DNA from 2 places in the Leuconostoc citreum genome. Region 2 is predicted to be linked to the other one. Evidence: riboswitches for the same ligand, from Rfam matches in the RefSeq annotation. Region 2 holds a riboswitch; the other holds the start of a gene.
The links. Region 2 has a riboswitch for lysine ahead of alr (alanine racemase). Riboswitches for the same ligand answer to the same signal wherever they lie in the genome.
Positions count from the first base shown of each region.

Region 1: it holds a riboswitch for lysine, as region 2 does, so the genes downstream of both, lysA (diaminopimelate decarboxylase) here and alr (alanine racemase) in region 2, are expected to answer to the same signal.

Region 1 covers NZ_CP042410.1:437,041-441,538, forward strand. The annotation lists gene FGL72_RS02090 (hypothetical protein) at 1-366, shown strand, start outside; gene FGL72_RS02095 (nicotinate phosphoribosyltransferase) at 363-1,739, shown strand; gene FGL72_RS02100 (hypothetical protein) at 1,749-2,084, shown strand; lysine riboswitch at 2,143-2,317, shown strand; gene lysA (diaminopimelate decarboxylase) at 2,432-3,733, shown strand; gene dapD (2,3,4,5-tetrahydropyridine-2,6-dicarboxylate N-acetyltransferase) at 3,752-4,456, shown strand; gene FGL72_RS02115 (N-acetyldiaminopimelate deacetylase) at 4,456-4,498, shown strand, end outside.
Region 2 covers NZ_CP042410.1:1,570,631-1,575,128, forward strand. The annotation lists gene FGL72_RS07800 (aspartate-semialdehyde dehydrogenase) at 1-974, opposite strand, end outside; gene alr (alanine racemase) at 1,009-2,121, opposite strand; lysine riboswitch at 2,200-2,367, opposite strand; gene FGL72_RS07810 (isopentenyl transferase family protein) at 2,382-2,861, opposite strand; gene FGL72_RS07815 (ABC-F family ATP-binding cassette domain-containing protein) at 3,021-4,498, opposite strand, start outside.

The sequences.
Region 1 (4,498 bases), 730 kb from region 2:
ACACAATCAGAAAAACATCCTATTCATATTCGCTTATCACTAGACTATCTGATGAATCTTGGGATAACAATGTCTGACTGGATTACACTTAAATGGGCATTTGAGGGACAATGGTCCGGCTTTAATCTAGCAGTAGGCTTCTTTGATAAAGGTCATTTGGTGCGCGTTGTGACGTCGCCAGAAGAATTTGTGTCTGCTTTTGCAGGGTATTTAATTTTACAGACTGAGGGTGAATTTGAACCCTACATTGATGAATTTGACGATGACAAACTATATGACTGGCGTCTGATTAAAGTAGCTGGTGATCGTTTTGAAGATGTTACGCAAATGTTAATATCGACTGACTTACCGGAGATAACCTTATGACAGAAAATCTCATTTTGGCCACTGATGCTTATAAATTAACACATCATCTACAATACCCAACTGACATCACGAAACTATACTCTTATGGCGAGGCACGTGTTGGCGGGCGTTTTGATACAGTGAGTTGGTTTGGTTTGTCAATGATTCTACATGATTACTTTAGACAGCCAATTACGGATGAAATGATTGATGAAGCTGAGAGAGTAGCAAAACAGACGTTTAATACGACCGCTTATTTTAACCGTGACGTTTGGGAAAAAGTAAAAACGTTGGGCTATTTTCCTGTGAAAATTAAAGCATTACCTGAAGGTATGACAGTGCCAGTAGGTAATGCCTTGTTTACAATTGAGTCGACACAGGATTGGTTTGCAACAAGTTTAAATGCTTTGGAAGTTGTATTAATGCACGTTTGGTATCCAACGACTATCGCAACAAATTCTTTATACATAAAAAAAAGTTTGCAACCCTTGTTTGAAAAAACAGGCACACTAACAAATTTACCAGTTGCTGTTAACGATTTTGGATTACGTGGCGCAACATCTTTGATGTCTGGAAAACGTGGCGGGGCAGCCCATTTATTACATTTTCAAGGTTCAGATAATATGGCTGCTTCAAGTTATTTTGAGGCAGTTTACGGTGTTTCAGGTCGCGCGGCATCGGTCTGGGCAACCGAACATTCAGTAGCCACAGCTTACGGTCCGGGAGAAGGTGAAATAGATTATGTTAATGCACAACTTGATCGGGCACCTGATGATGCGATTTTATCAATTGTGATTGATTCATATGATGCGCTAAATTTCGTGACCCATGTTATCGGATCAGCGACGATTAAACAACGAATACGTAGCCGTCAAGGTCGCATTGTGTTACGACCAGATTCTGGTGATCCTGAAATTATTGATTTGCAGGTCTTGAATTTGCTTGCTGATATCTTTGGAACAACCTTAAATGATAAAGGCTATCGTATTTTGAATGACAATGTTGGTATTATTCAAGGCGATGGTATGAAAGCAGATACAATTGTGTCATTATATGAAACCATAATAGCTGCAGGTTGGTCAGCTGACAATCTCATTGTTGGGTCAGGTGGTGGGCTTTTGCAAGAAGGATTCACACGTGACACGGAAAGATTTGCAATCAAAGCCGCTTACGCAGAAACAGCTGATGGGCGTCACATTAACATTCAAAAAAATCCTAAAACAGACATGACCAAAGCGTCCAAAGCTGGTTTATTGAAAGTCATTCTAGATGGTAATACGATTAAAACAGTAGCGCAAGATGTAGCTGGCGATGATTTGTTAGCGACTGTTTATGAAGATGGGAAACTCTCGGCGATTGATGGTCCAAGTATTATTCACCGTGCTAGTTTATGAGGTCAGTTAATGAATTATCAATTTAAAAAAGCAGCAGATATCAATCAAAATGTCACAACGCAGCATTTAGACGAAAAGGCTGCAGCACAAGCCTATCGGGATTTAGAGTCAAGAGAAAGACAACCAAAAACAGAGGTAGATACTACGCTAGTCGGTCATGGCATTCAGGCTTTAGCAACAGAATCAGCTATTGGCAAAGATGAACGTCAAGCGAAAGTATTAGCGCTTTTTAATAATGGTATGACGAGCTATATTGATTTAGCCTTTGAAATGAATTTAGCTGAATCAACAATTCGACAGTATGGGCGTGAATTAGGTTTAAAATTTATTGATACTGAATATTAGATTAAAAATTTGACATTTTTTAAACTGTCAGTTATGATTAAACCATAATAAAAATATAATTTCACATAGAGGTCGCGATAGACATAAGTCGCTTATCTGAGCTGTTGTAGCAGCCATGACGTTAAGCAAAAGGGGATATCGCCGAAATAGATAAAAACTACTACTTTGTCTGTTGGGCTAACAATTAATAATTGTTAGACTGTCGTTACATGTAACGGTGAGCTATGGAAACTGTCAAAATTGCTAAGCAAAAGCCTTTTGTCCGTGACCATGTCTCGAACAAAGGGCTTTTTATGTTGATAATGATGGCATATGATACTAAATCTATATGTCGTTTAGGAGGGCACATGAATTATCCAACAAATGAACAAAATCACCTCACCATTGACCATGTTGATGCGGTTGACCTTGCTAGTACTTACGGTACACCACTTTATGTTTATGACGTGACTAAAATTAGGCAAACAATGCGAGCATTTAAAGCCATTTTTGAAAAAGAAAATGTCCCATACATCGTTAGTTATGCTTCAAAAGCATTTGCGACAAAGGCAATTTATCAAGTGGCACAGCAAGAAGGCATTCACGCAGATGTTGTTTCAGGTGGGGAACTTTATACTGCTATTCAAGCTGGTTTTAACCCAAAGCACTTAAGCTTTAATGGCAATAATAAAAGTTGGGATGAACTGATGATGGCTGTTCAACAGGGTATTGGGACAGTTATTGTGGATAATTTTTTGGAGTTGCAATTATTGTCTGAAATCGCTGAAAAATGTCAAGTAGTACAAGATATTTTGTTGCGTATTTCACCAGGAATATCGGCCCACACCCATGAATTTATTAGCACCGGTCAGCAAGATTCAAAATTTGGCTTTGATTTACTAACCGGTCAAGCGAAGGCAGCGTATGATATTGCTAGTCAAGATAGCCATTTTCACCTACGAGGTCTACATGCGCATATTGGGTCGCAAATTTTTGATGTCACTGGCTTTGAAAAAAATGCTGCCTTATTAGCAGATACAGCACAAAGTTGGGGATGGCAGCCGGATATTATTAATGTCGGGGGCGGTTTTGGTATTCGTTATACTGATGACGATGAACCACTACCAGAAAGTGACTATGTAAGTGCTATTATTCGTACCTTAAAAGGAAAAGCAGCCGAGTACGATTGGAAAATGCCAGAAATTTGGATTGAACCAGGACGTTCAGTGGTAGGTCCAGCAGGACAAACGCTTTACACTGTTGGCGCGCGAAAAGACATTCCTGATATGCGACACTATATAGCAGTCGATGGTGGTATGGGAGATAATATTAGGCCTGCGTTATACGAGGCTAATTATGAAGCGGTTTTAGCCAATCAACCAAATATTCCAGCACAAGAAGTGGTACGTGTTGCTGGAAAATATTGTGAATCTGGCGATGTTCTTGTTTGGCAACAAAAATTGCCCAAGACGCAAGCAGGTGATATTTTATCCGTCTTAGCAACAGGTGCTTATGGGTATGCAATGGCTTCAAACTATAATCGCAACCCACGTCCAGCAGTTGTTTTTGTGGAAAATGGACAGCATCAGCTTGTCGTTGCACGCGAAACATATGAACATATTGCGGCCCTGGATCGTGACTACACGCTATCAGCAAATATGACACATTAAAATTGGGAGAAAAATAATATGACAACAGCAAATGATGCACAACAATTAATTAATTTTATTGCTAATGCGAAGAAAGTAACGCCCGTCAAAGTGACTTATAAGGGTGTATTAACTGGCGAAATTCCAGCCACTGTGCAACAGTTTGGTGGTGTATCTTTTGGACAATTAATTGGGGATTGGTCAGAAATTCAACCGTTAATTGCAGCATTGCCGGCCGAAAATGTGTTTGTCGAAAATGATGCACGAAATTCAGCTGTACCACTACTTGATAAAAAGGCTGTCAATGCACGTATTGAACCAGGAGCAATTATTCGAGAGCAGGTAACAATAGGTGACAATGCGGTGATTATGCTAGGTGCTGTGATTAACATTGGTGCTGAAATCGGTTCAGGAACAATGATTGATATGGGTGCCGTTTTGGGCGGAAGGGCAATTGTTGGCGAACAATCACATATTGGTGCTGGCGCTGTATTAGCAGGCGTAATCGAACCAGCTTCAGCCCAACCAGTTCGTATTGGAGATCATGTTTTAGTTGGGGCGAATGCGGTAGTCATTGAAGGTGTACAGGTTGGAGACGGTGCTGTGGTCGCAGCAGGGGCAATCGTGACAAAAGATGTGCCAGCTAATACCGTTGTCGCAGGCGTACCAGCCAAAATTATTAAGCAAATTGATTCAAAAACGCAACAAAAGACTGCTTTAATCGATGCCTTACGAGGTCTCTAATGTCTGAAATAAATTTTGAAACACTACAAACATTTCGTCGTG
Region 2 (4,498 bases):
CACATATGAAAAGCATCATCACTTTCTAAATCTGGCCTTACACGGCCAACAAAGGTTTCACGCTTACCTTCAGCATGAATTGGTTGTGGATAAAGTTGCGATTTTGGGTCATCTTCTAACACGACGCCGGCAGCTTGACTAATCGCCTTTTGAATACCTTCAGTTGTTGCACCAGCATGATCATCAGTTTCAAAGTAGACCGTCTCACCGTGACCAATTGGCACTGGTACACGTACAGCTGTTCCAGTCACTTTGACAGCTTTGGAATTCTTATCCCCAAACATAATCTTTTTTGTTTCATGAATCATCTTCCATTCTTCATGAGTATAGCCATCTGCTTCAAAAACATCAATTTGTGGCAAAAGATTATATGCTAATGGATAATGCTTTGCCGCACCTTTAACCGGTAAAATGTTTGCAACCATCTCTTCACCACGATTATAGGCATCTGTTTGTGTTTTAAGTTCTTCCAAAGCCGATTGTCCGGCACCAGAAGCCGCCTGATAGGTTGATACGATGACACGGCGTAAGCCATAAGCACGACGAATAGGTTCCAAAGCAACAACCATTTGAGTCGTCGAACAGTTTGGATTAGCAATAATTCCGTGATGATTGTTCAGTGCTGCCTCATTAACTTCTGGCACCACTAAGGGCACATCATCATGCATACGCCAGTAACTTGAATTATCAACCACAACTGCACCACGCTTAACTGCTTCTGGTGCAAATTGATGTGATACTGCACCACCACCTGAAGCTAAAACTAAATCAACATCATTAAAACTTTCTGGCGTTGTGGCTTCCACGGTTAATGCTTCGCCCTTGAACAGTAATTTCTTACCAGCCGACCGAGGTGAAGCTAATAATTTCAAATGCTTAACCGGTACCTTTGATTCTGCCAGCTGGGCAATTAAGCGTGTCCCAACAGCCCCTGTTGCCCCTAATATTGCTACATTATACTCACGCGCTACCATCTTACCATTCCCTCCCAGGTTGTGTTTCTCTCATCTAGTCTACTAAAATACGATGTAACCGATCTTGCATTCCGGTCATGATTTCCCACGGTGCCAGATCTGCATGCTGTGCGACATCTTCAATTGTGTTTTCTAACCCACCATCTTTTCCAATTAATGTTACTTTTGTACCAACTGGATACTCATGTGGTAAACGAATCATCAATTGATCCATTGCAACTTGCCCAACAATCGGCGCATATTGCCCATCAACAATGACATGAAAACCAGTCATTTTGCGTAACCAGCCATCACCATAGCCAATTGGGACAGTCCCAATCCATTCATTTTCAGAGGTGGTGTACTTGTGTGAATAACTAATACCTTCGCCGGCTGGTAATTCTTTCACAAAGTTCATTTCACTACGCAACGCCATCACTGGCGCCAGTTCTCGGCCATCCCACAATTCACCTCTTGATGGTTCGACACCATACAGTACGGTTCCAACACGAATAACTTCATGTGGTACTTCATTAGCATGATACATTGCTGCACCAGAGTTGGCGACGTGATAATATTCTGGTTCTGGTAAACCATCTGTCAACTTATGCCAACGCTGAAGTTGCATATTAAAATAGTCTGTATCAGCCGAATCTGATTCGGCAAAATGTGTGGCCAGTCCCACATAATCAAATATATCTCGATGAGCCTGCACATAGTCAATTGCCTCAGACAATGATTGTCGGTCTCTAAAACCAATTCTCCCCATCCCTGTATCGACACCTAAGGAAACATGTAATCGCTGTTCACCGGTGAGATACTGTGCTGCTTCTTGTAACCAATCAAGTGAGACAACAGTTGCCATAATATGTTGCACTGCCATTAGTTCAGCATATTCGGCGGGTGAAATACCCAAAATTAGTATTGGTGCAGTGATGCGTTCGTGGCGCAGTGCTAGTGCTTCGTCAATAATTGCAACAGCTAAACCATACACACCACCAGCAACTGCTGCTTTAGCTGTTGGAATTAAACCTAACCCATAGGCATTTGATTTAACGGCTAAGAAAATTTTTTCTGCACCCGAAACACGTTTGACAACAGCGACATTGTTTTTTAAAGCTTTTTGAGATATTTCAATTTGCGTCGGACGCGTAATCGCCTCTACCATGATTCACACTCTTTTCTCATAAAATAAAAATCCGCTTCTGCTGGGGGATAGCAGTCACGGATTACACTAAAAACTCGTTTCCGTCATAGCACCCCGCATATGCGACAGTGTAATAGCTATTAACTAGTACCCCAGCTAACTGATATGATAGTATCAGCGCTTCGGCCATATTCCCTTTGACACGTTTCATTGTATCTATCAATACTCCACGTGCGACTCATGTCTATGGCAACCTCTATGATTTTCTCATTGTTTTTATTTTATTCTAATGTTTTTATTTTGTCAAATGCTTTTACTATCTTCACTTTATCACGGTAAGGGGTTAACAATGCCAAAACAGCCAATTTATCGTATCGATACCACTGTTTGAGCCACTTGACATAAGGCCATATCTGTTGGTATTGTCTGGGACCATGATTCATGCGGGTATCTAGCCAACGCGTAATAAGCCGAAAAATATTCAGCCACAATGGCACATCCAAGACATAAATAATATCAGCTGCGCCAAACACGGCTTGCCCATGACGGTATTGAGTGCCTTCAATAATCCAATGGTTTTGGCGTACGACATGATTTAATTCTGTTTGTCTTTCAGCTGGCGTTTTATGAACATCCCCAGTTACCATTCGATGCCAATTTAACGTATCCAACGCAGTAACAGGGATGCCTGTTTGCTTACTTAATGCATTGGCAAAGGTGGTTTTACCACTCCCAACTGGACCAATAATTCTAATCTTCATAAAAAATGCCACACTATCTCACAATTCCGGTTCCCTGATAGACAGATTCTAACTGCTCGTAATAAAAAGGCCGAGAACTGCTTTATTAGTAGCCTTTCCCAACCTTTTATTATAACTGCACCACCAATTAACCATTGCTGATGGATATACTTACTTATCTTAATCCGTTTCGTTCTTAAAGGATAACGCAGCGACGTTTAATTCGCGATCACCAAAGCCTTTAGTAAAGCTGACTTCGTGGGAAACAATAATAACATTTCCCGGAAATTTATCAATAGCTGAGCGCAAGGCGTTTTTTGTTCCTTCGTCTAAGTGGTTTGTTGGTTCATCAAGAATTAAGAAGTTACTTGGTTTCATCTCCATAATTGCCAATTTAACCTTTGTTTGTTCACCACCAGATAGTTGTTGTAATGGTTTTTGTGCATTTTCTGCATTAATACCAGCCGCAGCAAGACGTGTACGCAGTGCTTTGGGTTCTAAAGTTGGGAAGCGATCTTGCATCTCTTGCAGTGGCGTTTTAGCATCGTTATCCCATTCTAAATCTTGATCAAAGTAGTTAACAATAGCAGATGGTGAAAACTCTGCTTCACCATGTAATGCTGGAATAACACCCAAAATGGATTTAATTAATGTTGATTTACCAGCACCATTGAAACCCTTGAAAACAATTTTTTGGCCGGTCGTAATGGAGAAGGTAACCGGCTCTAGAACAGGTGTCACATAACCAACAGATAGATCACTAACGGTTAATGCATTAGCTGATTGCGAATTGACATAAGGAAAATTAAACTTCGCTTGCAACGTCTCTGATGGTGGATCGATTTTATCCATTCGTGCCAACATCTTTTCTCGTGACTTAGCTTGTTTGGACGTTGACGCACGCGCTTTGTTTTTAGCAATAAACTTCTGCGCCTTTTCAATTTCACCCTGCTGTTTTTCATACTGGCGTAATTGTTGCTCTGCGCGCTCCTCTTTTTGGCGCATCGCCTTTTTAAATGAGCCACGGTACTTGGTGATTTTTCCAAAGGACAAATCAATAATTGCGTTAGTTACTTTATCCAGAAAGTCAAAATCGTGCGAGATAATTAAAGCAGCGCCTTCATATGTCTGCAAGAAATCTTCCAGCCAGGTAATATGTGCCACATCCAGATAGTTGGTTGGCTCATCAAGAATGATGACATCATCGTTTTCTAATAACAACTTAGCCAAAATCACTTTTGCACGTTGTCCGCCAGACATTTGCTCGAGTTCTCGGTCCCGACCAATGGCCTCCAACCCAAGACCAGAAATAACGCGTTCAATCTGCGTATCAACATCATAAAATCCTGCGGCGTCGAGTTCTTCTTGCATACGACCTGCACGCGTCAACAATTTGTCATTCATGGATTCAGCGTACTCATTGTAAAGCGCAGTGATGCGATCCTGCTTGTCATATAAGTCTTGGTAAGCAGTATGCAAAAAAGCTACCAAATTCATCCCATCTGGTATTTCTGCATATTGATCCAAATAACCAATTTTCAGACCCTTTTGCCATTCAATCTTACCAGACAATGGTAGTTCTTGGCCTGTAATGATTTTGATAAGTGTTGACTTACCCGCCCCATTTTGTCCAACAATGCCCATATGTTCATTCTGTT